DNA from 2 places in the Afipia sp. P52-10 genome. Region 2 is predicted to be linked to the other one. Evidence: riboswitches for the same ligand, from Rfam matches in the RefSeq annotation. Region 2 holds a riboswitch; the other holds the start of a gene.
What was found. Region 2 has a riboswitch for thiamine pyrophosphate ahead of X566_RS14555 (FAD-dependent oxidoreductase). Riboswitches for the same ligand answer to the same signal wherever they lie in the genome.

Region 1 (15,975 bases), 2.8 Mb from region 2:
TGCAACGGCTCGGCTTTCAGGAAGATGCGCGCTCCGGTCAGCGCATCGAGCGCCGGCGATGACAATAGCGGCGTCCTCACCGCGTAGGGTTTGATGGTCTCGGCTGCGCGCGCGATGTCCGCGGGCGTTACCGGCAATGCGTCAAGGTCGGAAGGCTTGGTGATGCTGGCCATATCCGATGGTTAGGCCATGATCCAGCGAAGGGAAAGTCACATTTGCAAACCGCGCAAGACGCGGGAACGCTCAGGCCGACAGGCGCGTCGGCGTCGCCACGGCCTGCGACTGGCCAGTACCGGTTCGGCCGCGGCTGGCGACAAGGATGTTCCTCAGGAACGCCTGGGCAGACGCATCCCAGCTCCGCTCCAGTGCGAATGCGCGGCAGTCTTCCCGCGAAAGGTCCAGCGCCGCGAGACAGGCGGCTCGCAGATCGTCATTCAGCGCACCGACTGGCACTGTGCCGATCACATCCTTCGGACCCGTGACGGGAAATGCCGCGACCGGAACGCCGCTCGCCAACGCCTCCAAGAGCACGAGGCCGAACGTATCGGTCTTGCTCGGGAAGACGAACACATCCGCCGCCGCATAGGTCTCCGCCAGCTTCTCACCGAACCGCTCGCCCAGGAACATCGCATCCTTGTAGCGCCGCTCCAGGCTCATCCGCTGCGGGCCATCGCCGACAACGACCTTGGTGCCCGGCAGATCGAGATCGAGAAACGCTTCGAGATTCTTTTCGACCGCCACTCTCCCGACCGATAGAAACACCGGCCTTGGCAGGCCGAGATCGACGTCGCGCGGCCGGAACAGGTTCGCATCGACACCACGCGGCCAGATCCGCACATTGGCGAAGCCGCGCGAGGTCAATTCCTGCGCCAGCGGTGGCGTTGCCGCCATCACCGAACCGCTGAGCGAGTGAAACCAGCGCAATACCGCCCACACCCAGGATTCTGGAATGGGCAGCCGTGCCGAGACATACTCGGGAAAACGCGTGTGGAAGCTCGAACTGACCGCAAGCCCGCGCGAGGCGCAGTATTGCCGCACCAGCAGACCAATCGGCCCCTCGGTGGCGATATGAATCGCATCCGCCTTCGCGTCCTCGATCAGCCGCGCGACCTTCGCAGGCGTCGGCAGCGCCAGCCGGATGTCGGTGTAGCCGGGCATGGCCACCGTGCGGAACGATTCCGGCGTGAGGAACACCATCTCCACACCGAGTGCCTGCGTCGCCTGCGACATCATCGTCAGCGTTTGCACCACGCCGTTGACCTGCGGATGCCAGGCGTCGGTCGCAACCAGGACTTTCATGCGGCAGCTTTCGTCACGCGGCTTGCACCGCGAGCGGCGCCGGAAGGCGCACAGGCGGCTGGGCGTTGGCCCAGTTGATGATCTCGAACTGGCCATCCTCGTGCTCGACGATCGCGGTGCAGCTCTCAACCCAGTCACCGCAGTTGAGATAGCGAACGCCATGCTCGTCGCGAATCGCGGCGAAGTGGATATGCCCGCAGATCACTCCGTCGGCCTCGCAGCGGCGGGCTTCAGCGGCGAGCGTCTTCTCGAACGCGCCGATGTAATTGACCGCGTTCTTCACCTTCAGCTTCGCCCACTGCGACAGCGACCAATATGGCCGGCCGAACAGGCGGCGAAACATGTTGACGAAGCGATTCATCTGGATCGCGAAGTCATAGGCGCGGTCGCCGAGATGAGCGAGCCAGCGCGCGTTCTGCACCACGAGGTCGAAGATATCGCCGTGGATGATCAGGTAGCGCTTGCCGTCGGCGCCCTCGTGGATCGTCTGTTCGATCACCTCGATGCCGCCGAAGTGGGTGCCGTAGTATGAACGCAGGAACTCGTCGTGGTTGCCGGGGATGTAGATCATGCGGCTGCCCTTGCGCCCTTTGCGCAGCAACTTCTGCACCACGTCGTTGTGGGCTTGCGGCCAATACCAGTTCGCCTTCAGCGCCCAGCCGTCGACGATATCGCCGACCAGATAGATCGTGTCAGCATCGTGGTGTTTGAGGAAGTCGAGCAGGCGGTCTGCCTGGCAGCCGCGCGTTCCAAGATGAACGTCCGAGATGAAAAGCGTGCGAAAGCGCCGTTCTGGCTCGCTTTCGGTCATTCCGTCAGTCTCCGAAAGGCTTGCATGCGGAGCAGATACCAGCATCGGGTGACGCCCCTGTGACGTTAAACCGCAACTTGCGCCGGTCCCGTCCGCTCGAAGCTGACCAGTGTATAAATACCGAAAGGCTTGATCTTGCGGCGCTCCACCAGCGCCGCCTCGGCGTTTGCCGCGGCCCAAGCCTGCAAGCGTGCGAACGGAAATTCCGGACGCAGGCCGAGCTTGCGGGTCTTCTTGGCGGCCCACCGCTCGACCGCGGCGGCAACGCCCTTCTCCGAATACAGGTGGTTGACGAGGATGATTCGCCCGCCCGGCTTCACCACGCGATGGCACTCGGACAGCACGCGTTCCGGATTCGCAACCAGCGTGATGACGAACTGCGCGACCACGCAGTCGAAGGTCGCATCCGGGAAGCTCATCTCGTGCGCATCCATCACCATCACGTCCTTGACGAAAGGATAGCGGCCGCTCGCGATCTTCTCGCGCGCCTTCTTCAGCATCGGCTCCGACAGATCGATGCCGGTGACGGCCGTGGAGTTGTCGTAGTCGTCGAATGACAGACCGGTGCCGACACCGACCTCCAGGATGTTGCCGCCGACGGCGCGCGCGGCCTGGGCGGCGGCTTTCCGCCCTTTCACCATCACCGGACCGCAGACCGCATCGTAAATCGGCGCCCAGCGGGCGTAGGCAGTTTCGACGACGTGACGATCAAGGTCGATGCTCATGCAAGGTGCTCCGCTGGTCGTTGCATCCAGCGGCGCAATTATCAACGAGGCATGACAGTTCGACGACAGGTCCAGCCCATCGATCTGGAATACTTCAGTCCATGGGCCCGCCGGCATCAGGCAGAATGAAACAATGCAGAGAAAAGCCGCTGCGGGCTGCTTGCCCGCCAGAAGAACGAGACCGCTAGACCTCGCCGCCAATCAGCTTCACCGCAAGCGACGGGACCTCACCGGCCTCTTTCGAGAATCATGCGCCTCGATAGAGCGCGTGGAAGTGATGGATCGGGCCATGACCCTTGCCGACCTGCAAGTCGTCGGCAGCCGCAATCGCGGCGCTCACCCAGGCCTTCGCGTCACGCACTGCGGTCTCCAGCGGCGCCCCCTTCGCGAGACCTGCTGCAATCGCCGAGGACAGCGAGCAGCCGGTGCCGTGGGTGTTCTTGGTCTTGTCGCGCGGCGCCGGCAGCCGCAACGCTGCCTGCTGCGTTATCAAGAAATCGACGCTCTCCGGCCCCTCGCCGTGCCCGCCCTTGATCAGCACGGCGGGACAGCCGAGCGCCAGCAGCGCTTTGCCCTGAGCTTCGATCTCGGCCTCTGACCTCGCCGGCACCGTATCGAGCAGCACCGCGGCCTCCGGCAGGTTCGGCGTAATGACACTGGCGCTGGGAATGAGCCGCGTGCGCAACAGCTCGATCGCCTCGGGCGCGAGCAGGCGATCGCCGGAGGTCGCCACCATCACCGGATCGAGCACGACATGCGACGGATGATAGCGCGTCAACGCCTGAACGATCGACAGGATCGCGGCGGGTCTCGACACCATGCCGATCTTCACGGCTCGAATGTCGAGATCGCTGAACACTGCATCGAGCTGCGCGGTGATGAAGTCCGGCGGCGTATCGTGGATGCCGGTGACGCCGAGCGTGTTCTGCGCGGTCAAGGCCGTGATCACGGACGCTCCATAGACGCCGAGCGCGGAGAACGTCTTCAGGTCGGCCTGAATGCCGGCGCCACCGCCGGAATCGGAGCCGGCAATGGTCAGCGCGATCGGAATGGTCTTGCTCATGCGTCGGCCCAAGCGTGTTGAAGGATCATGTCCGGCGTCATCCCGTGCAATGCGTCGAGGATCGCAAAGCCGAGACTGCCGGGTCCGTTGGCGATGTCGGCGGCGAACTCGCCGGCGATGCCAAACGTCATCATCGCCGCCGCAGTGGCAAGCCAGCGGTCGCTCTCGACCGCAAGCGCGCTGGCGACGAACGCCGAACCTGCGCACCCCATCGCCGTGACCTGGCTCATCAGTTCGTCGCCATTATGCAGCACCACTAGCCGCTCACCATCAGTGACGATATCCGCCTCCCCGCTCAATGCGACGATCGTCTCGTTGGCTTGCGCGAACCGCATCGCGCACTTGGCCGATGCCGCTTCGCCCGCGAGCGCGGCAAGCTCTGCGGCGTTGAGGCGGATCACGGCAGGACGGCGCTCGATCAGCGTGCGTGCAAACGCAAGCCGCGCCGGCGAGCGATCGACGAACACCGGGTCCAGCACCACCGGCCGCGACTGGGCGGCAGCCGCATCGAGCGCAAGGCCGATCGCGGTGCGGCGCTCATTGTCCAGCGTGCCGAGGTTCACCAGCAGGCTCCCGGCCGTGGCGACGAAGCCTGCGATCTCCTCTGGCGACGTCGTCACCGACGGCGTGGCGCCAGCCGCGAGCAGCACATTGGCGGTGAAGGCCTGAGCGACGGTATTGGTGATGCAGTGAACGCGCGGATTGTGCGCACGGATGCGCGCGACTAGGCTCTTGGCAGCTTCCACAACCGTGGGGACAACGTCAGACAGCGTTTCCGACATCTCAAGCTCCCTCCGCCGGAATGACCCGGATCAGGTTCGATGGGTTGGCTTTCGCCTCTCAGCCCGTAAGCGCATTCCCGCAAGCTGCCGGACTGCGATCTGGGCACCCCAATGAGACAAGCCAATGGTTTAACCCGTCCGCCTGCACCCAGCAAGGCGGCTTGCCACGGCAGGCGGTTTTTGCTGGATTGCAGCATCAGATCGCCAGCCGGAATCGGCACGATTCCTTGTTTCGGTTGAGCGCGCTCCTTACCCGAGCGCGTTTCAGGAGGCCCGCTATGATAGCGTTCTTTGTCCAGATCAAGTGCGAGCTTGGCCGCGCCTACGAGGTGGCGAATGCGCTTTCAGAAGCGGAGATCGCCTCGGAAATCTATTCGACCGCCGGCAACTACGACCTGCTGGTGAAGTTCTATGTCGAGCGCGGCACCGACATCGGCCACTTCATCAATGAGAAGGTGCAGGTGATCCCCGGCATCCGCGACACCTACACGATCATCACCTTCAAGGCGTTCTGAACCTGCTCACGATCTCCCAGACCTTGCACCTCATCCTCGAGGTCGCCGCTTCACAGCCCCCTTGGACGAGGCCATCGTTGGGATCTAGCCGCGTGGCGCAGCGATCTCCTGTTCCGACTCCGGCCGCTTGAGACCGAGCTGGCGTTCACGCCAGACGACGAACAGGCCGGCTCCGGCGACGATCACGGCACCGACCGCCACCAGCGCAGCGGGAATTTCGCCAAAGAACAGGTAGCCGAGCAGGAAGCCCCAGATCATCGACGAATAGTCGAACGAGACCAGAAATGACGCTGGGGCATAGTGATGGCTGCTGGTGGTGATGATGTGTGCGGCCCCGCCGGCGATGCCAGCGCCGATCAGGGCGGCGAGCTCGAACGGCGTCGGGCTGACCCAGCTAAAGGTCGGCCAAATCCAACCAAGCGGCAGCGTGACGAGGCCGCCAAGCGCGATGAACATCGAGAAATAGATGACGATCGAGGATGTCGTCTCGGTGCGGGTCAGCCGGCGTACCTGGATCACCGCAATCGCCGAGAACACCGCGTTGCAGATTGCCAGCGTCAGGCCCGCTCCCAAGGCAGCCGACATCGCCGCGTGCTTGGATATGTCCATGTAGGGAACCAGCATCACGATCACGCCGGAGAAGCCGATGATCACCGCCGTCCAGCGATACATGTGCACCACTTCCTTCAAAAACACCGCCGCGAGCACAACCACGATCAGCGGAGTCACGAACGAAATCGCCGTGACGTCCACGATCGGCAGCCGCGCCAGCGCGCCGAAATAGCAGAAGGAAGAAGCGATGCTCAGCGTGCCGCGCTGGACGTGGGAAAAGAAGCGCTCCGTTTGCCAGGATTTCGCGAGCTCTCCCAACACAGCGTAAAAGATCAGAATTGGTACGAAGGCAAAGATCGCGCGAAAGAAGATCACCTGACCGACGGGAAACTTGTCGCCGAGATAGCGCACCTGCACGGCCATCGTGGCGAACAGGAAGGCCGCACCGAGCTTCATGAGGGCCGCGGTGATGAAATCCCGCTGAGAATACTCTGTCATCGCAATCAGGGCATGATGTCAAAAAGCGAGGCGGGTTGAATCCGGAAAATGCCCAGGATTGAGGGAGAGCGGCGAAACGGAGCGAACGCCGGGAGGACCAGGTTTTTCCAGCGTGGCGCGAACCGTCCGCACCTAACAACCATGCAGCGGCGGGTGCGAAAAGCGCGCATATTGCATGCCCGCATGCAGCACGGCGACGCAGCCGCGCGCGTGTGGAAGTGCGGTCAAATCAGGACTTGCCGGGGCGCTTCGGTCCGTCCACCGGCGGCAGCGACTTCAGATAGATCGCGATCGCCATGCGATCGTCGGCGCTAAGCTGGGCCATGTTGGCGATCACCCGCGTCATCGAGCCGCCGGCAGAATCGCCTTCCGGCGTCATGCCAGATTCAAGAAAATAGGCGATGTCCTTGTCGGACCAGTCGGCCAGTCCCTTTTGGGTGATGTTCGGCACCCAGCCCTCACCTTCCGGATTGGGCCCGCCAGCGAAGCGCTGCGCCGCAACAATGCCGCCGAGCGCATTGCGCGGGCTGTGGCATTCTGCACAGTGGCCCGGACCGTTCACCAAATAAGCGCCCCTGTTCCACTGCGCCGATTGCGTCGCATCCGCGACGAATGGCTTGCCCTCGAAGAACAGCAGCTTCCAGACACCGACGTTACGTCGGATATTGAACGGGAACGGCAGGTCATGCTCGCGCACCCTGCCCGCGGCCTGCGGCAGGGTCTTCATGTAGGCGAACAGGTCGCGCACGTCCTCCAGCTTCATCGCCGCGTAGGAAACGTAAGGGAAGGCTGGGAAGTAGTGCTTGCCCGCGGGCGAGGTGCCCTTCGTCATTGCCGTGACGAACTCAGCCTCGGACCAGCGACCGATGCCATCCGCCGGGTTCTGCGAAATGTTCGGGACGTAGAAGGTGCCGAACGGCGACGGCAGCGCCATGCCACCGCCCAAAAGCTCCCGCGTATCCTTGTCGCTGGCGTGGCAGGATACGCAGCCGCCCGCGTCGAACATTGCTTTGCCGTTCGCGACATTCGGCGTGTAGGCCGGCAGCGCGCTGGCGGACACGAGGGCCGGTGTCGTCAGCCACCAGTAAACGCCGAAACCGGCGATGGCCAGGATCACGATCAGAGCGAGCAGTTTCTTCAGCATCGTTCGCCCTCAAACATCGACGGCAGCCTGCGAGACCAAGCCTGAAATATCGGCGCATCGAACACAAGCGCTTCAGTACACATGCCGCGGGAGGGCGAGGCCGCAGGCGGCCCCGCCCTCCGCAGCTCATCATGTGGCCGTTATTTCTTGGCGCGATAATCGGCGTGGCAGCCGCCGCAGTTCTTCGTCACGTCGCCGAACGCGGTCTTGAAGCTGTCGAGATCAGTGACCTTGGCTTCGGCTGCTTTGGCGTCGGCACCGAACTTGGCGAACTTCGCATCGAAATCTGCTTTGTTCTCCCAGATCTTCGGCAATGCGGCGGTGTCGCCATCCTTCGAGTCGGGCGTGAACAGCGCCGGCCCCTTGGCCGCTGCATCCTGATAGGCGGTGAAGATCGCCTTGGCCTTCGCCAGATCGAACGGCTCATCGCCCTTCACCATCTTGGCGCCGATACCAGTCTGCCCGCCGGTGGTCTTCATCAACGCTTTGCGGGCGGCAATGACATCCTGCTGGGCAACCACTGTCGACCCCCCCACCACCAGCGCGGCAACAGCAACCAGGACACGAATCATCAAGCTTTCCCTCCGTTTCGGCATCCGCCGAGTCAACCAGACCACCGACGGGACCTCGGCACACCGTATGTCCCTGTCCGATGCCAGCCTCTCGCCAACACCGGATATCTGGTCTTATTCCATTTCTAAACTCACGATCCTGGCAATATCGCGAACACGCGCCGCGCGAATCCGGCCTCGGCCTGTCCGATTGCAGGACGCAGCCGCGAAGAGGACATGTCGCGGAAGGAGATAGGACTAGAAAACCAGCGTAGGAGCGGTCATCGCACCCTACGCTGGACGCGTTCAGAGGCGATGCCGCCGCTCGTGCTCGCTGATCGCCGACCAGATGCGCTCCGGTGTCGCAGGCATATCGATCTGATCAATTCGATATTCCCGCCACAACGCATCGGCCACCGCGTTCATCACCGCCGGCGCCGCGCCGATCGTGCCGGCTTCGCCCGCCCCCTTCACACCCAGCGGGTTGGTGGCGCAGGGCACGTTATGAGTTTCGAACGAGAACGAAGGAACATCCTCCGCACGCGGCAACGCGTAGTCCATCAGCGTGCCCGTGACGAGCTGCCCGTCATTCGGATCGTAGACTGCCTGCTCCATCAGCGCCTGGCCGATGCCTTGCACCGCGCCGCCATGGATTTGGCCGGCCAGCAACAGCGGATTGAGCGTGACGCCGAAGTCGTCAACGATCACATAGTTGACGATGCGCGTAGCGCCCAGCGCCGGATCGATCTCGACCTCAGCGATATGGGTGCCGTTCGGATAGGTGCCTGCCTGCGCACCGAAACGATCGCTGGCGGTCAGCTTCTCGACGTCGCCGTTCGAGCGCCGCGCGAGGTCGGCGAACGAGATCGTCCGGTCGGTGCCGGCGATGCGCAGCGTACCCTCGTTGATCTCGATATCGGCGGCGCTGGCCTCCAGCGCCGTAGCGGCAAGCTCCTTCAGGTTTTCGCCGAGCTTGATCGTTGCCCGCTCCACCGAAACGCCACCGACAGGAATGGAGCTGGAGCCTCCAGTACCGGCGCCGGTCGCGATCAGGTCGGTATCCCCCTGGATGACGTTGACCTGATCGGGTGCGACGCCGAATTGCTGCGCGACGAGTTGCGCATAGGCTGTCTGGTGCCCCTGCCCAGTCGATTGCGAGCCGATCAGCACGGTGACCTTGCCGTCGTCGCCGAGCTTGACCACGGCGGTCTCAGGCCCGACCGCCCCGCAGATCTCCACATAGGAGGCCATGCCGATGCCGCGGATGAAGCCCTTCCTCTTCGCCTCCTTGGCGCGTTTGGCGAATCCTTTCCAGTCGATGTTGTCCTGCGCCAGCTTCAGATGCGCCGCGAATTCGCCGGTGTCGTACACCTTGCCGGTCGCCGTGGTGTACGGCATCGCCGACGGCCTGATGAAGTTCTTCTTGCGGATCGCATCCGGCGTCATATCCAGCTTGCGCGCGCAGGCATCGACGAGGCGTTCGATCACATAGGCGGCTTCGGGACGGCCGGCGCCGCGATAGGCATCGACCGGCACGCTGTTGGTGAACACCGCGCGCACGCGGCAATGAAACACCGGAATATCATAGACGCCCGGCAGCATGCCCGAGCCGCCGAACGGAATGTAGGGCCCGAACATCGACAGATACGCGCCCATGTCGGCAAGCGTATCGACGTCCATCGCCAGGAATTTGCCATCCGCATCGAGCGCCATGCGCGCATGGGTGATGTTGTCGCGGCCATGGCTGTCGCCAAGGAAGTGATCGGCGCGATCGGCAACCCACTTCACGGTCTTCTTCAGCTTGCGCGCGGCGAACGCGGCCAGATAGTATTCACGGTACGGGAAGATCTTGGTGCCGAAACCGCCGCCGACATCCGGCGTGATGACCCGCACCTTCTCCGGCGGCAGGTTGAGGATCTTACAGAGAATCTCCTTCTGCCGGTGACTGCCCTGGCTGCCGAGCGTAACGGTGATGTGGTCGCGCTTGGCGTCGTATTCGACCACGACACCGCGCGTTTCCATGTAGTTGGTGACGAGACGCTGGTTGACGATCCTGACCTCGGCAACCGCATGCGCCTTGGCGAACACCGCGTCGGCTTTCGCCTTGTCGCCGATCGGCTTGTCGTAAAGAATGTTACCAGCGTGATCCTTCCAGACCTGCGGCGCATCCGGCTTGACGGCGGCCACGACACCGGTCACCGACGGCAGCGTCTGCCAGTCGATGCGCAGCGCTTCGGCAGCATCGCGCGCCTGCTCGACGCTGTCGGCGACCACGAACGCCACCGCATCGCCGACATGGCGGACCTCGTCCTTCGGCAGGATCGGATAGTCCGGCACCTTGAACGGATCGTCCGGGAAATTGAACAGGCAAGGCATCAGGCCGAGCTCTGCGACATCCTCGCCGGTCAGAACCGCGGCGACGCCCGGCATCTTGCGCGCGGCTGTCGCGTCGATCGTGAAGCGCGCATGCGCGTGCGGCGAGCGCACGATCACGGCATGCAAAAGGCCGGCCGGCGCGTGATCGCCCGTATACCGGCCCCTGCCCCGAATAAGGCTGTCGTCCTCTTTGCGGACAACGCTTTGTCCGACGCCGAATTTCACTGTCATGGGATATCCGCTTGGCAATCTTAGACGTTGTCTAATGTAAGAGGATTTCGGCCCCTAGCAACCGCTCCGTTGGGCGAAACCGGCCGATGCACCGGCAATATCGTCACCGCAATGGGATCAAATGCTGGAATCGAACCACTAGCGGCGGACAAAGGCGGCCAGCCAGCGGCGACCGAACAGCAGCAAAATGGCCGCTGGATAGGCGATCGCGCCGATCACGATCAGAAGTCCAAGCGTCAGCTCGTCGCGCCCTGCATGCCAGCCAGCCAACAACCAGGGCGCAGCGACATGCGCCGTCATCCACAACGCCAGCGCCAGAACGACGCCGGCGCCGGCAAACCGCAACAGCGCGCCCTGCAGCGGCCGGTCGAAGGCAATGTATTTCGCGCGCACCGCCAGCACAAACACGACAAGCAGATTCACCCAGGCACCGAGCGCGGTGCCGAGCGCAAGCCCCGCCTGCGCCAGACTGCCGACCAGCGCCAGCTTGGCTGCGAGATTGAAGCCGACGCCGATCAGCGCCGCCTTCGCCGGCGTCGCCGTATCCTTGCGCGCCTGGAACGAGGCGACCACGCTGCGGATCAGCACGAACGGCAGCAGTCCCACGGCATAAGCTGCGAGCGTCCGCGCCGCGTTGGCCGCGTCCGCTTGCGAGAACGCGCCGCGCGCAAACATCGCCCGCATGATAATGTCCGGCACGACCACGAAGGCGACAAGGAACGGGACCGAGAGCAATAGCGTCAGATCGAACACGCGCCGCTGCGCATTGATCGCCCCCGCCGCATCGCCCACCGCAAGTCGCCGCGACATCTCCGGCAGTAGCACCGTGCCGGCCGCGACGCCGATCACCCCGATCGGCAGCTGGTTCAAGCGGTCGGCGTAGTAAAGCGCGGCGAGCGCCCCGGTGGCGAGGAACGAGCCGATGATCGTATCGGCAAGGACGGCGATCTGCGGCCCCATCGAACCCAGCGTCGCAGGCCCCAGAGCCCTGAAGAAACCGCGCACATCGGAATCGAACTGCGGCCAAGTCAGCCGCGGCAGCACACCCTGCCGCCCGGCATCAGTAGCCAGCAGCAGCACCTCCAGCACGCCTGCGATCAGCACTCCCCAGGCTGCCGCGTGGCCCGCGCTCGGAAAGAACACCGCCAGCATCAGCGCGACGATGACCGACAGGTTCAACAGGATCGGCGCTGCCGCCGCGCTCGCATAGCGGTTCATCACATTGAGGATCGCGCCGTAGAGCGTGACCACGGTGATCAGCAGCAGGTACGGAAAGGTGATGCGGGTCAGTTCGATCGCGAGCGAACGGCGCTCCGGATCCTCGGCAAAGCCCGGCGCCAGCAAGGTAATGATCTGCGGCATGAAGACGAGGGCGAGCAGCAGCAACAGCCCCTGCACCATCAGCAGCATGGTGAAGATGCGATCGGCGAAGCGTCGTGCCGCCATTTCGCCGGCGCTGCCACGCAAATGCGCGTAGGCCGGAATGAACGCGGCATTGAAGGCGCCTTCGGCGAAGATGGTGCGGAAATGGTTCGGCAGGCGCTGCGCCACGACGAACGCATCCGCGAGCGGCCCAGCGCCGAGGATCGCGGCCATAACGATATCGCGCGCGAATCCGGCGATCCGCGACAGCAAGGTGAATCCGCCGTAAGTGAAGATTCCCCGGAACATCAGCCGCTTTTACAGCAAGCGCAGGCTGTGCAAAATGCACAACATCGGCCTGCGATCCGATGCACACAGCATGATCAAGCAGACGTGACGATGCGCGTGCCTCACCCCGCGACGCGCCGCAGCATCGCCTGCTCCCGATGCGACGAGGAATCGAGACACTGGATCGCGATCTCGAGGCTGGCGACGCCCTCGTCGCCGGTTACCGCCGGCGCTTCACCGGAGCGGACGGCCCGGACGAAAGCCCCGAGTTCGCTCCGCAATGGCTCCTCATAACCCACCGAGAGATGCCGCATCGAGTAGCTGCCGTCAGGCTGGAAGCCGAAGCATTCCGTCACCTGCCGCGTCAGCAGGTCGCCCATCACGTACTTGCCACGGGTCGCGACCGTGACGTTGCGCGCCTTGAACGGCGTCAACCAGTTGGTGTTGATGTGCGCCAGCACGCCGGACTGGGTGCGGAACTGCAGCAGCGCGATGTCCTCGCGCTCGGCGACGGCGCTGGAGAGTTGCGGCTGCACCTCGGTAATCTCGGATTCGGTGAACCAGCGGATCAGGTCGATATCATGCACGGCAAGATCGATCACTACACCGACATTCGACATACGCGGCGGGAACGGGCCGACACGGGTGATGGCGATGGAGAGGATTTCCTCGCCCTTGATCGCCTGCTTAATGGTTTCCACCGCCGGGTTGAAGCGCTCGACATGGCCGACCATCAGCGTCACGCCGGCGCGGCGCGCGGCGGCGACGATCTCGCGCCCCTCTGCCACCGTCGATGCGATCGGCTTCTCGACCAAAAGGTGGATCTTGCGCTCGATGCAGTGAAGCGAGATTTCATGATGCAGATGGGTGGGCGCTGCGATCGTCACCGCATCGACGCCCTCCTGCAAAAGGTCGTCCACCGTTTCGAAGGTGCGACAGCCGATCAGTTCGGTCGCACGCTGGCGGTGCGCTTCCAGCGGATCGGCGATGCCGACCAGCGTGACGTCGGAGAGACCGCCGAACACGCGGGCATGGTTGCTGCCCATCACGCCTGCGCCGATGACACCGATGCGCAGGTCTTTGTTCGCGATCGAAGCTGTTTTCGCCGGCGCCATTCGTCGTTCCTGTACTCAATCCAACGGTGTGTTCTTGCGGGTCGTTGTTGCGCGGCATCCGGCCGAAAAAACGGCAGACGCCGTCGCGGAGGACGCGCTGGCCGGGACTGAGGACCACCCTCCGGCCGATTCGACTAAGGGTCTATCACGCCGGTCTGCCTGCGGCTAACCACGGTTGCGTTTATCGACAAACACGTTTTGATTCAAAGCATTACACCTTCCGGAGGGCCAAAGGTGTCGAGCGGCTTTGCCTATTCCGCCGCGCGCAGCGTGTCCGGCAGCGGCAGAGTGATGCCCGCCGCCAACGCATCGTCGCGGAAGGCCTTGACCGCGCCGAGCGCAAGATCATCGCCAGTCTGGGTGCCGATCGCGGGCAGCTTGTTCAGCACGTCAGCGGGCGCGGTGATGATGTGGCAGCCCATGTCATGCGCCTCGATCACGTTGAACACCTCGCGCGTCGAGGCCCAGATGATCTCCACATTCGCGGTCGCCCGCGCGCGCTTGACCGCATCCTGCACCAGCGGACGGTAGTCGATGCCGAGATCGCCGAGCCGCCCGGCGAACACCGAAACGCACGCCGGCGCGCCGCCATCGAGCGCCGTTACCGCCTTCGCCACCTGATCGGCGGTGAAGATCGCGGTCATGTTGATCTTGATGCCGTCGCGCGAAAGCGTGCGCACCGCATCGAACATCAGCTCGCCCTTGGTCGTCATCACCGGGATCTTGGCGTAGACGTTCTTCCCCCAAGACGAGATCAGCCGCGCCTGAGCGATCATCTCCGGAATGTCGTCGGAGATGACCTCGAACGAGATATGCCGGTCCGGAACTGCGACGACGAGTTCCCGCGCGTAAGAGACGTAGTCGGTAACGCCCGCCTTCTTCAAAAGCGACGGATTTGTGGTGAAGCCGGAAATCCAGGCATTGCGCGCCATGGCGACGATCTGCGCCTTGTCGGCGCCATCAGTGAACAGCTTGACCTTCAGGGCGTCCAGACGGGGGGCCATCACATTACCTCCGTTGCGATGGACAACCCTTACGCGCTCGGCCAAGCCGCTGCAACACCGCTTGATGTTGTCAAGCCGCACGTCCCCGGCTATTGGCTGTCCGGCGCCGAGACCGTCGGGTTCCACCGTCGCCGCCGCGAAAGTCTGCAACCGGCATGCGCCAGACCGTCCTCCTTCTCCTGAAGATCGGCATCTCCGCCGGGCTGCTGTATCTGGCGCTGCGTGGAGTCGATTTCACAGCGATCCAGGCCCGGCTGAGCCAGATCGATCCGTTCTGGATCGCGATGGCGCTGCTCGCCGCGTTCGTGCAACTCGCCGTCTCCGGGTTGCGCTGGCGCGCGATCGCGCTCCGCTGCGGCACGACGCTTCCGGTGGCAACGGCGCTGCGCTTCATGCTTGTCGGCGCGTTCTTCAACCAGACCCTGCCCTCGACCATTGGCGGTGACGGCGTACGCCTGTGGCTGCTCCGCCGCAGCGGCGCGAGCTGGCAGGCCGCGACCTATTCCGTCCTGGTGGACCGCGCCATCGGGCTGATCGTGCTGGCCCTGATCGTGGTGGTCAGCCTGCCCTGGTCGCTCGCGCTGATCGCCAACGAACATGCACGCATGGGCCTGCTGGCGCTCGATCTGGCGGCGATGGCGGGCTGTGTGGTCTTCCTGCTGTTCGGTTACCTGTCGTGGCCCTGGCTGCAGAGCTTCTGGCCGACACGACACTTGCATGGCTGCGCGGTCGTCGCCAATCGGGTTCTGTTCGACCGTCGGAGCGGCTGGATGGTCCTGCTGCTGTCGCTGGTCAATCATCTCTTGACCATCGTCATATCGTCATGCGTGGCGATCGCCATCGCCGCACCGGTGTCCTTCTTCCAGATGGCGATGCTGATCCCGCCGATCGGTCTGATCACGCTGATCCCTATTTCCATTGCCGGATGGGGCGTGCGCGAACAGGCGATGCAGGCGGCGTTCCGCTATGCGGGCCTCGCTACCGCCGACGGCGTCACCATCTCGATCCTGAGCGGAGCGATCATGTTCCTGCTCGGCGCGATCGGCGGCCTCGTTTGGCTACTCAGCTCGGAGAAGGCGCAAAAAGGCGCGGACACGATGGAGATCGACGAGAGCGCGCTGGACGAGCCTCTCGAGACGCCGCGCTGAGACGCGCCATCAGCGCCCATCCTGCGACACCGTATCGGGCCAGAAGCGGCCCAGCGCCCAGCCGGCTGCGGCCAGCATGCAGAAGAAGATGATCGCCGTGGGCGCAATGTCGCCGGTGCCAAAATAGCTGGCGATCAGCCCGCCGCCGGCCTTGGCGATCAGCGTCACGCAAATCATCACCACGCCACCGACGGCATAGGTTTTCAGCACCGCGAAACAATAGTCGAAGAGTGCTTGCATGGGGCTTGCTAACACGCCGCGTGACGACGACCCGCGCGCCCGGTCACACAAGCCCCCACGGACGCGATAAGCCAATCCGCCCATCGCAATCAAGGAATGCGGCAATCCCATGGAGATGCCGCCGTTCGCCGCGCTGCGGGAACCCGCATTTCGCGCGCGGAAACGGAATTGCTGCCTACGATCCGCCGCCTTCGCGTGCGCGGTTCACCAGCGATGTGGTCGAGAAGCCCGGTACGATATCGACCAGCAGCACCTCGCCGCCGATCGCGTC
Region 2 (15,975 bases):
GCTGTTCGTCGGCCATCTCGCCGATCGCATCACCAAGCAGCAGCCATTCGAGACGCCATGGTCGGCCACGCAGCAGATGCGTACGGCGGATGTGGAGACGATGCAGAAGCATCTCACCCGGATCGGCCTCTACAAGGATAAGATCGACGGCAAGGCGGGAATGCAGACGCGCGCGGCGCTCGGAGCATTCCAGAAGCAGGCGCGGATCAAGCTCGACTGTTGGCCCACCGCCGATGTCTTGCGGGCGATGACAGGGCGCTGAACAGAGCGGCGACGCCTGCGCACTTTGAACGACGCGCACGGTTTGCGTAATGAACGTGCATCGATGCTTGGGAGGCGAGGCGGGTTCTGATCCGATCAGAACCCGGCATGCTCTCAGAAAAAAACCGGCGGAGGTCCGCCGGGTTTTGATGGGCGATGCTGTCGGCGGATCAATCGCAGACGCGGATATTGCGGAAGCGCCAGGTGAAGCCGTCCCAATATTGCTGGCGTTGGATCGTGCAGACCGGCTCGTCGTAATATTCGACCGGCGCGGGCGCATAGCCCGGCGCGTAATAGCCCGGCGGGTAGGCGTAGGCCGGACGGCTCGCCGCGATGGCGCCGCCGATGAGGGCGCCAGCCGCAAGCCCACCGATCACAGGCCCGATCCCCGGGCCATGATGGTGGTGATAGTATTGAGCTGAGGCATCGCCGGTCGCCGCCAGCGTTCCGGCGCCAGCCAGCAGCATCACGGCGAGTGCGGTGAGAACCTTCTTCATCGAAATCCACCTCTCAGGTGAAGGGTCGCCAGGACCCCGTAGGGAGACACTTATAGCGTGGTCTCCGGATAGCCGCCTAGTCACGTTGCGTGTAGTCACGTTGCATGCCGCTTGGGGCGGAAGTTTGATGTCTGCGTGCCGACGGCCCCTCAAGAACCGGCGGCGGCGCTCAAGAAAAAAGCGCTCCAGCCGGAGCGCTCTTCTCGTTCGGTGATCGTGCTTGCGGCAAGCGTAGCTGAATCAGCAGACCTGCACGCGGCGCGAACGCCAGCCATAGCCGTCCCAGAACCGCTCGCGGGTCCAATAGCAGGACGGGCCGTAGTAGGCCGGAGCGGGCGCGTAGTAGTTCGGTGCATAGTAGCCCGGGGGATAGGCATAGGCCGGACGGCTGGACGCGATGGCGCCGCCAAGAAGCGCGCCTGCTGCTAGACCACCGATCACTCCGGCGGCAACTCGTCCCCCACGGGCCTCGGCAGGTGCCGGGGCGGCTACAGCCGTGACGGCAAGAGCCGCGGCAGTGGCAAGAGCCATCATCGTCTTGGTCATGATCTCACCCTTCCTTACAGGTCCACCAAATATAACGATTCTCGATGGAGAGGTTTCCTGTCTTTTCGCATGGCCGCCTTTAACGCGCGATGAATGCATTTGCCGTGTTCCTGCCATCATTCTGAATCGCGCGCAGGACAGCCAGACCTTAGTGTCCGCAAGCAGCCGTAAGGTTCACGTTCGGGTGAGCCGAACGGCTGAACCGGCAGGAAGCCGGGCGCTGGTCATGTCTCCTCCCAGGGATGCAGAGGATAGGCGCGGGCATGATCGATGGGATTCCCGGCCTGATTGCATTGGTTGATCGGAGTTGCCCGGGTGTTGGCGACGCACAAGGGCTTTCAGCGCCGGGGCCGGGACGGGCGCTCGCGTGTCGTTGGTGGCCATCATCAGCGTGCGCGACCGCATGAGCTGGGCTCCGACGAAAGCGGCGTGTTCGTGGTGCCTCAACGCGGCCGGCGAATGTGCGTGCCTCGCAATCGTCTCGTCTACCCATGCAGGTGATCTGTGTGCGATGTCGGTGAGCATTTGAAAGGTGGAAAGCACTGCTGCGGGAGATGGGCGCTTGCGGAAAGGCTTTCTTTAGAACGAGTCCAGACTTTGAGGCCTTAACCGCTCCAGTTTGGAATACCTTAAAATTGGGCCTTTTCCTTTTGCATCGAGCCGGCCGCCTCAGTAACGAAAGGGCCGTACAGAAGGAAAGTTGCCCTCCTTGATCGTCTGTTCCTGCAACGTTTTGAGCGATGAAGATGTCCGTTGCGCGATGAGCGCCGCGGGGGATTTGCCGCGTACGGCGAAGCAGGTCTATGGCTGCCTCGGCTGCAGCGCAGAGTGCGGCCGCTGCGCCCGCACCATCAACAAGATCATCAAAGAAGCGCTGGGCGCCTGCGCCAAGGAATGTGCCGTTGGCTGCCCGCATGCCGGGCATCATCATTCCGCCGCCACATTTACGGGCCCGCATCTCGATCCGGCCGCCGTCCTTTAACCTCTTGTCCTGTTTATAAAACTCCGCAGCGGCGTTCTGCCGCAACGGAACGCTTGCGGCTCCGCTCGATCTGATTTAGAAACATTCTAAATTGAGTTTCGAAGCGGAATGCACAGGAGCTTTACCCATGAAGGGCGATCCGAAGGTCATCGATTTCCTGAACAAGGCCCTGCGCCATGAGCTGACGGCCATCAACCAGTATTGGCTGCACTACCGCTTGCTAGACAATTGGGGCCTCAAGGATCTCGCCAAGAAGTGGCGCAAGGAGTCCATCGAGGAGATGGAGCATGCCGACAAGCTGGTCGAGCGCATCATCTTCTTCGACGGCTTCCCGAACATGCAGGTGCTCGACCCGTTGCACATCGGCCAGAACGTCAAGGAAATCCTCGATTGCGACCTGAAGGCGGAATACTCCGCCCGTGCCCTGTACGAGAAGGCGGCGACGCACTGTCACAGCGTCAAGGACTACGTCACGCGCGATCTGTTCGAGAAACTGATGAAGGACGAGGAAGGTCACATCGATTTCCTCGAGACGCAGATCGATCTGGTCAAGAAGATCGGCGTCGAGCTCTACTCGCAAAAATACATGGGCGAACTCGAAGACTGAGTTTCGCAAGCTCTTGAAGCGAACACCGGATCAATGCGCGCCTTGATGGCGCGCATTGTCGTTTCTGGATGATGCCGACGTCAGTGCAGAGACACTGTGCCCGTCCGGAAATGCTGCCCGTTTGGCTTGTTCAGCTCGGCAACGCGCGGGTCCTGCAGCAGGATCGCATAGCAGATCGCGAACACGTCGGCGGCGATCGGATGACCGATCACCTCTTCGCGCTTGAGCGCATGGGCCGCCAATGACGTCGGTACGCTGGAGTCTTCCCCATCGACGACAATGAAGCTGAGCGCTTCCCTATCGTTGCGATAGAGCAGGCTGATGACAGAGCGGTCCTCGGCTGTGGCGTCCTCATCGAAGCGACCGAAGATGAAATCGAAGTCGGCGCCTTGTTCGCCGACGTACTCCTTCGTCCAGTACACTGAAAACGCGGCAAGCTCCTTACCGTCACGGCGGGCCATGCCCCACACCTTGCGGCTTACCCGGCCGCAGCATTCGCACGGGCCGCTTTCACTCTCCTCTTCGGCTTCGATCTCGATCGACATCACAACCCCCTGTGGATGAACCGCTACCAAATGCCTTTGCGCCTGAAGCGTCGCTGAATGGTCTGTTGTCAATGTTCTATATTTGTTCTACAGTGTTGTCGTTGCCATGACAAGCAGGGGCTGACCATGATGGCCGATATCTACGTTCTTTCCGATCGTCAGCTGTCCTCAATCGAGGAGTGGCAGCGGGCGATCGCCGCTGAGAGTTTTCCGCTACAGCTCAAGGCCCGCCATTCCCTTGCGGAGCTGCGCGGCTTGCTGCCGGCGGCGTTCGAGCGCAAGGCGTCGGGCTTTACCTGCGACCATTGCAATGCGGGCGATTTGATCGAGGCCATGGCCGACGTCGATTTCGGTCGCTCTTGGCAGTACGCGCTGGCCTTTGGCTTCAGCGGCGATTTCCGTGACGGCGTTAGCGCGTTCGCCGCGGCGGCAGCCTACGCGAAAGCAACTGACGGTGTGCTGTTCGACGGCGAGTCCGGCGAGGTGATGCCGCCGCAGCAGGCTTTGCGCGAGGCTCGGACCATGGCGCGCGATCTGCCCGCGAACGAAGCGTGGCTGCATGGGCTCGCCGCCAGCGCATAGGCCGGATCAAAGGCGGTGGGCGCGCTCCGGGCGGGTGCAGCCGTGACGGCATGGATGTTTCGCCGCTTCCGCATTCCGCGCTAGGCTCGTCTCAATCAACAAAGGGAGGCGGGCGCCGTGACGGACTCTACCCCACACTTCACCTGGGATCATGTGCACTTGCGGTCGCCGGACGTGCCGGCGACGGCCAGCTGGCTGCAAGACAAGCTGGCCGCGGCGACGGTGACTGGGACCAGCGTGACGGCCGATCGCGCCGAACTCATCCTTGCCGGCGTGAAGGTGCTGGTGACCTCGATTCCGACGAACGAGACGGTGCATCCGGCCCCGGCCACGCCGCACCAGGGACTCGATCATTTCGGCCTTGCGGTGCGCGATCTCGACAAGGTGGCTGACCAGTTGAAGGCCAAGGGCGTCGTGTTCACCCGCGGGCCGTTGACGCCGCGTCCGGGCATTCGCATCGCTTTCATCCGGGGACCGCAAGGCATTTCCATCGAGCTTCTGGAGCGCGACGCGAAATACACCTGAAGTCACCTGTCGGTGACGCGCAGGGTGCTGTGCGGAAGATCACAGTCGATAGGCTTGCTGGGTGCGACACTCGCCAGACTGCGCTTTTGAAGACTTGCCGCCAAGGCTTGCATTGCGCGGTCGAAAGGGCCTATGCGCACCGACACGCTTCTGAAGTTGTCCGCAGTTGTTTTCGCCGCGTTATGGATGGTGCCGATGTGGCTCGTCGGCGGCCGTTCGGATCTCGCTGCGCTTGTGATCGTGGTCCTCTGCGGCGCGGTTGTCGGCGCTCTCTGGTACTGGCTCTACGGCAAGTGGTGCCGCTGGTATATCGATCGGCCGTGATCCATCCGTCGCGCCGCTTGCGACATCGGCGTTTGGCGCAAACCCGCATGCCCGTATGAGGTCTGTCGCATCATCGATCGCTCTGATTGAGTGTGCGCATCGCGAACAGGCTTCCGGCACTCGCTCGTGCGCGCCTGGCCGGCAGTTGATAACATTCAGAGGAGACGATCGTGTCGCAAATGGTTTTGGTTGATGTCGCCGACGGCCTGATGACCGTGACGCTGAACAGGCCGGAGCGGAAGAACGCGCTCTCGCAGGAGGCCTATGGTGGCCTTGCCGATGCGGTCGAGCGTGCGGAGAAGGACGATGGCATTCGTGTCGTGCTGCTGCAGTCCGAAGGCGATGTCTTCTGCGCGGGCGCCGATATCGGTGATTTCGCTGCCGCCAATCAGGGCGGCAAGCCCCGCGGGCCGCGCAATTCGACCCGCCTGCTTGCGGCTCTGGATCGGTTGGAAAAGCCGGTGGTCGTAGCCGTGCAGGGGGCTGCGATCGGCATCGGCACCACCATGCTGATGCATTGCGACTTGATCTGCATGGCGGAGGAGGCGAGCTTGCGCACGCCCTTCGTCAATCTGGCGCTGGTGCCGGAGGCCTCGTCCAGCTATCTGATCCCGCAGCGGATCGGCTATTCGCGCGCCTATGCGATGTTCGCTTTGGGCGAAGCTGTGCCGGCCAAGAGTTGCGTCGAGTGGGGGCTGGCGCATGTCTGTGTGCCGCGCGCCAAGCTGCGCGAAACGGCCTTGAATCTTGCGAAAACGCTCGCCGACAAGCCGCTCGGTTCGCTCTGCGCCACCAAGCGGCTGATGCGGCAGCCGGAGGCTGTGAAGGCTGCGGCTGAACGCGAGCGTGGCGTGTTCGAGGAGCGGTTGCTGTCGAAGGAGGCGGGCGAGGCGTTCAAGGCGTTCGCCGAGAAGCGCAAGCCAAACTTCCGCGCGGTGGGGTAGCATTTACGAACGGATGTGAGCCAAAGGCCTGTGCACTTGTGCCGGGCCTTTTCTCTTGAGTCGTATATAGGAATATTTACATAAGAATATATTCTTATTAGATGAGAAGGGATGTTTATGTGACGATATGGCAGGAGGTGAGTCGGGCAAAAGCTGCTCTGCTTCAGATTAAGTTCGATGTTGCTGTTCTCGATCTTAAGTACGCTCTCGCTCGCTACCGGTGGTGAGAGGAGAAAGCAGGCTTTCGCGCGAACCAACCGCGCTGGTTTGCGGGAAATGGGAGGATAAGCGGCAGATGGTCGGGTGGGGCTGGGACCCATATCCCTGGCCTCCCGCTGTTTCGACCGACTATTAGAGGAGGGCATCATTTTATGCCTCGTTCGGTGTTCAATGATTTAAAGTATGATTTTTCGAGAAGTGCAAAGGACGTTTTTGACAAGAGCGTTACGGGACGTTTGTATGCCGGAACGCACCGTACAGTGCTGCGCACGATCTATACAATAATGCTGTCAGGGAGCTCGTTGATCGTTATCTAGAGCGCAGTCGTGTGCGACCCCAGGATATGAGCGCCAGCCAAGCACGCGAGCTAGTCGATGAGGTGAGACGTTCGACCGATCCTCGTATTAGGAACTTCAATCTTCAGATCTATCGACGCGAATTCTCTATTGGATGTGGCGTGGACCCAGAGGGAATGAGTGAGAGAAATGATCGCCGATTTCGATAGATATTACGAGCAGTGTTTTGCCGTTTTTGAGAAGCTCTGGCCGAGAATCGCGCGATTCATGGGCTGTTATGGCCGGGAAGGAACCGTTGGGAGCGGTAATTATGGGGTGCTGGATGATTTTATTTTAATGGCTATCAGCAAGTGCGGCTCGCATCTATCAGCTTGAATTGATGCGCCCGTCCATTGTCCACAGTTTGCAGCCTATCCTGAGCGATTTTCCTGGATGGGAGATTGTCGTGGTCGTGGTTATCGAGCAGCACATCGAAGACTGGCCTGCGATGGGTCTGTACATTCGTCCGGATGTTATCATCGACAACATGCGTCGCGATCTCATTCCAAAGCCATACCGGGACTTCAATTGTGCTGGAAGCATACCAGGAAATGGTGAATGATCGCTCCGTCGGGAACGGCTGATCTTTTTAGTTAGGAAGGAGATTGCATGTGCCGGAACATCAAGACGCTGTTCAATTTCGAACCGCCGGCGACCGATGTGGAGATTCATGCGTCGGCGCTGCAGTTCGTGCGCAAGCTCTCGGGCTTCAACAAACCGTCGCAGGCGAATGCGGAGGCCTTCGATCGCGCAGTCGCCGAGATTTCTGAGGCGGCGCGGCGGCTGCTCGCCTCGCTCCACACGCACGCGCCGGCGCGTGATCGGGCCGTGGAGGCCGAGAAGGCGCGCGAGCGTTCGCGGGCGCGGTTCGGCTGAGAACCTGCGCCGGCGCGTGGGATCACGCCGCGAACCGCCCGCGGTTGCGTTCGGCGAGGATCGGGCGGATCAGGCGGCCGAAGCGTTCGGCTTCCTCGTCATGCAGGTAGCCAGACAGACAAAACGAATGGCAGCCCGCGTCGATGAACTGCTGCAGGGTGTCCGCGCATTGTTCCGGATTGCCGACGACGGCGATGCCCGCACCGGGGCGGACCTTGGTGATGCCGGTCCACAGGTGCGGCAGCAGCAGGTCGCCGTGTTCGCGTGCGAGTTGCTGCACGCGCTGGTTGGCCGCGGAGTTGTTGTAGAGGATCTTCATCTCCTGCTTCTGACGCTCGGTGGCGTTGCGCACCAGCGCGTCGGCTGCCTCCCACGCATCATGTTCGTTCTCACGGCAGATCACCTGCAGTCGCATGCCGAAGCCGATCGCATCCATGCGATCATGCGCCCGCGCCATCTGCCGGATTTCGGCGATGTTGGCCGCGATCCGCTCGGGCAGGTCGCCCCAGAACAGATGCACGTCGGAGTGCTTGGCGGATAGCTCCCACGCCTGGCGCGAGCCGCCGCCGAGATAGAATTTCGGAAACGGCTGCTGCAGTGGCCGCGGGCGGATATGCGCGCCGGCGATGCTATGAAACTGGCCGTGATAGGTCACCGGTCCCCGCGTGGTCCACAGCGCTTTGAGGATCGAGACCTCCTCGTCCATCAGCGCGTAGCGCTGCTCCTTGGCATGGCGAACGCCTTCGGCCTCCACCTCGCTCTCGTTCTGGCCCGCGATCAGGTTGATGCAGATGCGGCCGCCGGACATCTGATCGAAGGTGGAGATCATCTTCGCCAGCAGCACCGGGTTGATATAGCCGGGCCGGGCGGCGATCAGCGGTTTGATGCTCTTGGAGCGCGCGGCCATGAAAGCGCCGGCGATCCAGGCCTCCCAGCAGACCGAGCCGACCGGGATCAGCAGGTATTCGAAGCCGGCCTCTTCCGCGGCCTGGACCACGCGCTCGCACAACTCCGGCGAGCCCGGCACCTGCGCCTCGGCGAGGCCATAGGCCGTCGTGTCGCCATGGGTGGGCAGGTACCAGCCGAATTCGAGCGGCCGCGGTTCGCGCTGATGCATGGGCTTTCCTCGCTGCGTCTTCTTTTGTTTCCGGCGCAGAGTATCGCGCCGCGCCGCTGCGGCCAAATCCACGGCGGTCCATTGTTCCGTGACCAGCGTCACGGTTGGCATGAGAGCCTTGGCGTTAGGGATTGGGCAGCTTCGTAGCCCTGACACGGCGGCGGCTCACGCAGCGTTGACCGTCCTCGGCGCGGGCCGGGATAAGGATGAATGCATGACAAGCGGCAGACCGGCGCTGACAGTGATCGACGGCGGCAGCAAGACCGGACGGATCGCCTTTTCGCTGGTTCACCCGTGCATGCGCGTCGACGTCCCGGTCCGCACGATTCTGGAGATCACGGCGCATGACGCGAAGACGGTCTTCAACGAAGAGGCGCAGGTGGACGAAGCCGTCTTCAGTCCGCGCGTCGATATCTTCTTCAAGGAGCACGTCAAGGAGCAGGTCTATCGGTTGACCCGCGCGATCGTCGGGCAGTCGCTCGACATCGTGGTCGATGGCGAATGCGTCTCACGGCCCTATGTGTTGCAGCCGTTGTGCATCCACGAAGCCGCCATCTGCATTGCCGTCGGCCATGTCGCTGATGCGCGGGCATTGGCCAGGCAACTGCGCAAGGGCTGGAGTTTCACCTATCTGCAGGCGGTGTGCTGAAGAACGACCGTCAGCGGCGCGCTCGTCACGCAGCCTGTTGCGATAAGCGTCGTTCCAGCTCGGCAAAATCCGCGACGAACCAGATGCTTTGGCCGTTGTTCGCCTCATAGACGAAGTCGCACAGCGCCTTGCTGTCGGCAAGCCAACGCGAGATGTCGCCGACAATGGCGAGCCGCAGGTTGTAGTTGACAAACTTCTGCGTCACCTCGCCGGCCAGCCGCGTGGAGAGACGAAAGAAGTCGTCCGTCAGGCGCGTGACGGGAATCGCGATCAGTGCTGCCTGATGCTCCCATGCAGCGCCAATGAAGGTATTGGCGTCCTGCTCGCGCGCCAGTATCTCGCCGGCTGGATCGCAGACGAGAACGCGCAGTGCATGAATGTCGCTAATAGTGTCCGGCATGGATTCCGCATAAGAAAGGGGCGCGCCGTCGAAGCAGCGCACCCCTTCTCAGTATCAAACAAGGCGAATTTACAACACCTTGTTGCTGTCCTTCACCTTCTGCGCGTCGAGATAGACGTTGCCGCCCATCTCCTTGAACTTCTCGCTCATCTGCGCCATGCCGTCCTGGATCGTTCCACTGATCGACATGCCCGCCACCGCGCGTTTGTCCGGATCGTTCAGGGTCGCTGCGTAGTCGCGCACGTCCTGGGTGATCTTCATCGAGCAGAACTTCGGTCCGCACATCGAGCAGAAATGCGCGACCTTGTGCGCCTCCTTCGGCAGCGTCTCGTCGTGGAACGACATCGCCGTGTCCGGGTCGAGCGACAGGTTGAATTGGTCCTGCCAGCGGAATTCGAAACGGGCGCGGGACAGCGCGTCGTCGCGCAGCTGCGCGGCCGGATGGCCCTTGGCGAGGTCGGCCGCGTGCGCCGCGATCTTGTAGGTGATCACGCCGACCTTGACATCGTCGCGGTTCGGCAGGCCGAGGTGCTCCTTCGGTGTCACGTAGCAGAGCATCGCGCAGCCGAACCAGCCGATCATTGCCGCGCCAATGCCGGAGGTGATGTGGTCGTAGCCCGGCGCGATGTCGGTCGTCAGCGGCCCGAGGGTGTAGAACGGCGCTTCGCCACACTCCTTCAGCTGCTTGTCCATGTTGATCTTGATCTTGTGCATCGGCACATGGCCGGGGCCTTCGATCATGACTTGGCAACCCTTCTTCCAGGCGATCTGGGTCAGTTCGCCGAGCGTTTCCAGTTCGGCGAACTGGGCGCGGTCGTTGGCGTCAGCGATCGATCCTGGACGGAGGCCGTCGCCGAGCGAGAACGATACGTCATACTTGCGCATCAGATCGCAGATTTCTTCGAAGTGCGTGTAGAGGAAGCTCTCCTTGTGATGCGCAAGGCACCACTTGGCCATGATCGAGCCACCGCGCGAGACGATGCCGGTGACGCGGTTGGCGGTGAGATGGATGTAGGGCAGGCGCACGCCAGCATGGATGGTGAAGTAGTCGACGCCCTGTTCGCACTGTTCGATCAGCGTATCCTTGTACAGCTCCCAGGTCAGCTTGACCGGATCGCCGTCGCATTTCTCCAGCGCCTGGTAAATCGGCACGGTGCCGATCGGCACCGGCGAGTTGCGCAGGATCCACTCGCGCGTGGTGTGAATGTTGCGGCCGGTCGAGAGATCCATCACCGTGTCGGCGCCCCAGCGGATCGCCCATACCATCTTGTCCACCTCCTCCTCGACCGAAGAGGTGACGGCGGAGTTGCCGATGTTGGCGTTGATCTTCACCAGGAAGTTGCGGCCGATGATCATCGGCTCCAACTCCGCGTGGTTGATGTTGCTCGGGATGATGGCGCGGCCGCGGGCGATCTCGTCGCGCACGAATTCGGGCGTGATAAAGGCCGGCACGCTGGCGCCGAAGCTCTCGCCGTCGGCGAGGGCTGTCTCCGCGCGTTCCAGCATCTTCTTGCGGCCGAGGTTCTCGCGCTCGGCGACGTAGATCATCTCCTTGGTGATGACGCCCGCGCGCGCCCATTCGAGCTGGGTGATCTTGTGGCCGTCGAGACCGCGCAGTGGCGTGTGATAGGCATCGAAAGCGGTCGCCGCATGCGAGGCGCCGACATTGCCGTTGTCTTCAGGCTTGATGGTGCGGCCTTCGTATTCCTCGACGCCGCCGCGCTCGCGCACCCATTGCTGGCGGGTGCGCGGCAGTCCCTTGTTCACATCGATCGCGACATTGTTGTCGGTGTACGGACCGGAGGTGTCGTAGACCGGCAGGTTTGGCTCGCCGGCTGCTTCGCTGAGCATGATCTCGCGCAGAGGCACCTTGAGATCGGGCGCGGCCTCCGGTGTCACGTAGATCTTGCGCGAGGAGGGCAGCGGTCCTGTCGTGATTTCCGGGCGGGTCGGCTTGGTATGGATGTTCATGGTGTCCTCCGTTGACGCCGATGTCTTGCTGTTATTCGGTCCAGTCGGTCTGTCCCGGGAGGCGGCTCGCGCCTCTCAGAATCATGCCGCGTGTTTGAAGGTGCGAAGCCAGGCGTTGACCCGCGCATCGGGGTCCTTCGCCTGGGTGACGTCGCTGACGACGGCGATGGAATCGGCGCCAGCCTCGAAAATCTCCTTGGCCTGCTCAAGCTTGATGCCGCCGATCGCGACCAGCGGAATTTCGCCGACCCGGCGCTTCCATTCGGTGATGCGCGGAATGCCCTGCGGTCCGAAGCGCATGACCTTCAGCGTGGTCGGGAAGATCGGTCCGAGCGCGATGTAGTCCGGCGCATGCTTGAGGGCGGTTTCAAGTTCCGTGTCGTCGTGGGTGGACAGGCCGAGCGTGAGATTGGCGCGGCGGATCGCCTTCACGTCCGCCTGGGCCAGGTCCTCCTGGCCGAGATGCAGGTGTTTGGCGCCCGCGTCGATCGCCGCCTGCCAATAGTCGTTGACGACGAGCTGGGTGCCGGTGCCGTCGGTGATCGCAAGCGCTTCGCGCATCAGCGCGACGGCCTGCGGATAATCGAGATCCTTCGCGCGCAGTTGGACGGTGCCGACGCCGAGCGCGGTCAGGCGCTTGACCCAGGCGATGCTGTCGACGACGGGATAAAAGCGATCAGGATGCTGCATGCCAGAACGGTGTTCCAATGACCGGGGTTGACGGAGAGGCGAAATCGCGCGGCGCCATCAGCCCCGCTTCGAACGCGGAGCGACCGGCTTCGACGGCGAGGCGGAAGGCGTTGGCCATCGCCACCGGATCGGCAGCTTTGGCGACGGCAGTATTGAGCAGCACCGCATCGTAACCAAGCTCGAGCGCTTCGGCGGCATGCGACGGAGCGCCGAGGCCGGCATCGACCACCAGCGTTACGTCCGGCAGCCTCTGCCGCAACAGTCTCAGAGCCTCGCGATTGATGATCCCGCGTGCGCTGCCGATCGGGGCAGCCCAGGGCATGATCACGCGACAGCCGGCGTCGGCGAGCCGCATGGCGACGCCGAGATCTTCCGTGCAGTAAGGATAGACCTCGAAACCATCCTTGATCAGGATGGAGGCGGCTTCGACGAGTCCCACGACATCCGGCTGCAGCGTCTCTTGATCGGCGATCACTTCCAGCTTGATGCGGGCGGTGCCGAACAGCTCGCGGGCGAGCTTCGCGGTCGTGACCGCTTCGCGCACGCTATGGCAGCCTGCGGTGTTCGGCAGGACGGCGACGCCAAGCTCGCGGATCAAGGACCAGAATGCATCGCCGGTCTTGCCGCCTGCCGATTCGCGCCGCACCGATACGGTGACGAGACTTGCGCCGGAGGCTCGGATCGCCTGCTGCATGATCGCCGGCGACGGATAGAGCGCCGTGCCGATCAACAGCCGCGAGGAGAACTGTTCGCCATAGAAAGTGACCATGCATCAGCCTCCTTGTCGGGGCGTGAGAATCTCGATCGCGTCGCCTTCGGCCAGCGTGGTGTCGGCCCAACGGGCGCGCGGCACCACGTCGTGGTTCACCGCGATGGCGAAATGCGTGCCCTCGTAGTCGAGCTCGCCGAGCAGGGCCGCGACATGGGTCGCGGAGATGTCTTTTTGTTCGCCGTTGACGATTACGCGCATTGCATCACCTCGTTGTCGATCGCGCCGTGCTGCAGATAGGTCGCCGTCAGTTCGGCGAGCGCGGGCGCAAGCAGGAAACCGTGTCGATAAAGTCCGTTCACCACGATCCGTTCGCCGTCGATCCGGATGCGCGGCAGGTTGTCGGGGAAAGCGGGGCGCAGGCCGGCACCGATCTCGACGATCCGCGCCTCGGCGAAGGCGGGATGCACTGCATAGGCCGCACTGAGCAGTTCGAGCGCCGAGCGCACGCTCACGCCGTCGTCGTCGGATTCGATCGTCGTTGCGCCGATCATGAAGCGGTTGTCCTGCCGCGGCACGATGTAGAGCGGCCAACGTGGATGGATCAGGCGGACGGGGCGGTTGAGCACGACTTCCGCCGTCTCGACGACGATCATCTCGCCCTTCACCGCGCGAAGATCGCCGAGCGTGTCGCGCGCGGCGATGCCCCGGCAATCGATCGTCAGGCCGTCGGTGACGGTGAGGTTGCGCGCGCTGCCGTAGTGGATCGCAACGCCTGCGTCGGTCAGCCGCTGGTGCAACTGCGGCAACACCTTGCGCGGCTCGACATGACTTTCTTCGGCGAAGAACAGCGCCCGGTCGAACAGGCCCGCAAGCGACGGCTCGAGGTCGGTGATGGCCTCGCGGTCCACTTGCGCGTGCCCCGTGGTGCGCTGAGCGAAACGCTCGAAGTCCGTGCGGTCACGACGATGGGCGACCACGAGCGTTCCGCTCAGCGGGATGTCGGGAAACTCGCGGCGCCAGAGATCGAGCGAATGGGCGCCGAGCCGGGTGATGACGGGTTCGGCCTCCTCGCTCTCGCAGTAGGGCGCCAGCATTCCGCCGGCCCAGTAGCCCGTCGATGTCTTTAAAGAGCGGTCGTCGCGGTCGTACAGCGCGACGCTAAAGCCCGCGCGCGCCAAGGCAAGCGCCTGCCATGAGCCAGCGACACCTGCACCGATAATGCTGATTTGCGCCGATTGGCGCTTTGACACCGCGTTTTGCAACATTCCCGTCCCTTCGCCGGCATAACCCGGATCAGGTTCGAAGGGTCACCACGGTGATCTCGCGATCGTCTCGATCAGCGAACCGATGTGGAATCTCAGCTCCTGCCGGAGCCCCCCTCGGAACAGTGCTTATAATAGGCCTAAAGAAGCGAACGTCAACGGCGGCGCTTGCTCTGCGACGAGGCCGGAATCAGCGAGAGCGGCTCGCCGGGTTGCGGCGCAGCGTCCGCATAGGCATTTGCAGCACGCATCCGCTGGCGCTTGGCGACATAGTAGTAGCCGCTCGCATAGTAGCCGACTGCGCGACCATGATGGCCGTTTGCTGCACGATATGCGCCGGCGAGATAGCGGATACCATAGGTGAGATTGGTTTCGGGATCGCGCAGGCCGGCTGCGCTTCCGGTGTAGCCGAGGCCGCGCGCGGTTGCGAGCTTGATCTGCATCAGACCGATGGCGCCGCCGCGGCCCATTGCGCCGGCATTGTAGCGGCTCTCGCGCATGATGACGCGATGCACCAGTTCCGTCGGCACGCCATTTGCCGCGGCATGACTCTCGATGATGGCGCTGTAGGGGGTGCCCGAGGATTGAGCGAAGGCGGACGACGCGATCGTGGTGGCGGCAAGCGTCGCCACGAGCAGAGCGGCTTTCATGATTCCGAAGTCCCCAATTGTGCTGTGAAGCGACCGACCCGTGCTGGAGCGGTTAGCACGGACCCGGGCGTACGCAAACACACCATCGTCATGAGCCGGGCTCAGAAGCGACAGAAATCACATTGCCGACACGATATCGCCGGAATGCGCGACCGAATGTGGCGCGACGGACGGTTCCCATCGCCTTCTGACGGCGCTCGATGCTCTGAATTGGGCGCTCAGATGAACCTCACGCCCACCGTCTTGCCCCTACGCCAGGCGACTTCGCAGAGCCGTCCGCTTCGCACGTCGCGGGAAAATGTGAGCCGCAACGTCGTGTGCGCCGGCGCAAGATCTTCGACCTGAAGCTTTGCGCCGGTCTCCGATAGGTCGAGCACGATGCAGGGGCGGGAGGCGAAACTGCCATCGAGGACTACCCACGCAGGTCTTTGCATCGATTTTCGGGAGTCCCGCTTCTTCTTGCCGAATAACATGGGCCGTTCTGAACGTTTTGACGCAAATGCGCACAGCTTGCGGCTGCGTTGCGCGCCGCTTCAAATAAGCGTTTCGCCGATCGTTGCAAATCGAGATGCTGCAAATGGTGAACGCGTGCGGGGCTGGTTGCGGTGCACGTTGCGGCTGTGGGGTGGGCCGCCTCACGGAGGAGTTCGCCAATCCGATTCCAACATCTGCATCGTTACAATGCTTCCGGTTCTGAACCCGTCAGAATCGCTAAAGGCCGGGAAGCTGTGTCACCGCGACGTTGATCGCACCATCGGCTTCGGCGATCACGCGCAGAGTTTTGGAATCATAGGCGATCTCGGCGAGCCGGACCGCGGAGATCGCGGCATCCACCCTGACGCCTTGCTCGTTCTTGCGCAGGTCGGCCATCGCATCGGCGATCTTCTCGCGGGCCTCGGTTGCGAATGGCTTCAGGTCGATCGTCGCGCGGTCCTCCAGCGCCTTTTCCATGTAAGGCACGGCCTGGCGCGCGGCGGCGCCCAGCAGGCCGAACGCGGCCTCCGATTCCACCGCAAGCTCGATATTGGTGAGCTTGAGCGTCTGGTTGGCCTGATCGAGCACTGGTTTGCCCCACACATGCACAGTGGCGTCGGCGCCGAATCCGAACCAGCTCTTCTTCTCTGTGCCGGCAACCACCAGCGAGATCAGCAGCCGTTCACCGGACGGTGCGACGGTGGCGCTCTTGACCGTCACGGCCACAGGCCCGCTGCCGTCTTCGGGGAACGTGCGTCCTCGCAGCTGCGCGTCGATGATCTTGTTCACCTCGGTAAACGGCAGATC

Region 1: linked by a shared signal. The riboswitch ahead of thiM (hydroxyethylthiazole kinase) and the one ahead of X566_RS14555 (FAD-dependent oxidoreductase) in region 2 are both predicted to bind thiamine pyrophosphate.

Annotation. Positions count from the first base shown of each region.
Region 1 covers NZ_AZSJ01000003.1:34,647-50,621, forward strand. The annotation lists gene X566_RS01595 (threonine/serine dehydratase) at 1-173, opposite strand, end outside; gene X566_RS01600 (glycosyltransferase family 1 protein) at 244-1,299, opposite strand; gene X566_RS01605 (UDP-2,3-diacylglucosamine diphosphatase) at 1,313-2,110, opposite strand; gene X566_RS01610 (class I SAM-dependent methyltransferase) at 2,176-2,835, opposite strand; gene thiD (bifunctional hydroxymethylpyrimidine kinase/phosphomethylpyrimidine kinase) at 3,083-3,898, opposite strand; gene thiM (hydroxyethylthiazole kinase) at 3,895-4,680, opposite strand; TPP riboswitch at 4,671-4,801, opposite strand; gene X566_RS01625 (Lrp/AsnC ligand binding domain-containing protein) at 4,959-5,195, shown strand; gene X566_RS01630 (DMT family transporter) at 5,280-6,245, opposite strand; gene X566_RS01635 (cytochrome c) at 6,475-7,389, opposite strand; gene X566_RS01640 (cytochrome c) at 7,530-7,961, opposite strand; gene X566_RS01645 (xanthine dehydrogenase family protein molybdopterin-binding subunit) at 8,247-10,547, opposite strand; gene murJ (murein biosynthesis integral membrane protein MurJ) at 10,686-12,218, opposite strand; gene X566_RS01655 (Gfo/Idh/MocA family protein) at 12,320-13,312, opposite strand; gene X566_RS01660 (transaldolase family protein) at 13,564-14,316, opposite strand; gene X566_RS01665 (lysylphosphatidylglycerol synthase transmembrane domain-containing protein) at 14,472-15,464, shown strand; gene X566_RS01670 (hypothetical protein) at 15,474-15,704, opposite strand; gene rfaE1 (D-glycero-beta-D-manno-heptose-7-phosphate kinase) at 15,880-15,975, opposite strand, start outside.
Region 2 covers NZ_AZSJ01000003.1:2,809,369-2,825,343, forward strand. The annotation lists gene X566_RS14460 (lytic murein transglycosylase) at 1-262, shown strand, start outside; gene X566_RS14465 (hypothetical protein) at 432-758, opposite strand; gene X566_RS14470 (hypothetical protein) at 999-1,304, opposite strand; gene X566_RS14475 (bacterioferritin-associated ferredoxin) at 2,014-2,286, shown strand; gene bfr (bacterioferritin) at 2,414-2,893, shown strand; gene X566_RS14485 (hypothetical protein) at 2,974-3,438, opposite strand; gene X566_RS14490 (hypothetical protein) at 3,565-4,020, shown strand; gene X566_RS14495 (VOC family protein) at 4,138-4,545, shown strand; gene X566_RS14500 (hypothetical protein) at 4,678-4,869, shown strand; gene X566_RS14505 (enoyl-CoA hydratase) at 5,049-5,813, shown strand; gene X566_RS24735 (hypothetical protein) at 6,518-6,703, shown strand; gene X566_RS25020 (hypothetical protein) at 6,774-6,929, shown strand; gene X566_RS14515 (DUF2277 domain-containing protein) at 6,977-7,243, shown strand; gene X566_RS14520 (LLM class flavin-dependent oxidoreductase) at 7,266-8,360, opposite strand; gene X566_RS14525 (SecDF P1 head subdomain-containing protein) at 8,575-9,009, shown strand; gene X566_RS14530 (DUF4180 domain-containing protein) at 9,035-9,451, opposite strand; gene thiC (phosphomethylpyrimidine synthase ThiC) at 9,479-11,380, opposite strand; gene X566_RS14540 (thiamine phosphate synthase) at 11,462-12,070, opposite strand; gene X566_RS14545 (thiazole synthase) at 12,057-12,839, opposite strand; gene thiS (sulfur carrier protein ThiS) at 12,843-13,040, opposite strand; gene X566_RS14555 (FAD-dependent oxidoreductase) at 13,031-14,047, opposite strand; TPP riboswitch at 14,036-14,172, opposite strand; gene X566_RS14560 (lytic transglycosylase domain-containing protein) at 14,200-14,694, opposite strand; gene X566_RS14565 (PilZ domain-containing protein) at 14,913-15,167, opposite strand; gene X566_RS14570 (DUF4403 family protein) at 15,406-15,975, opposite strand, start outside.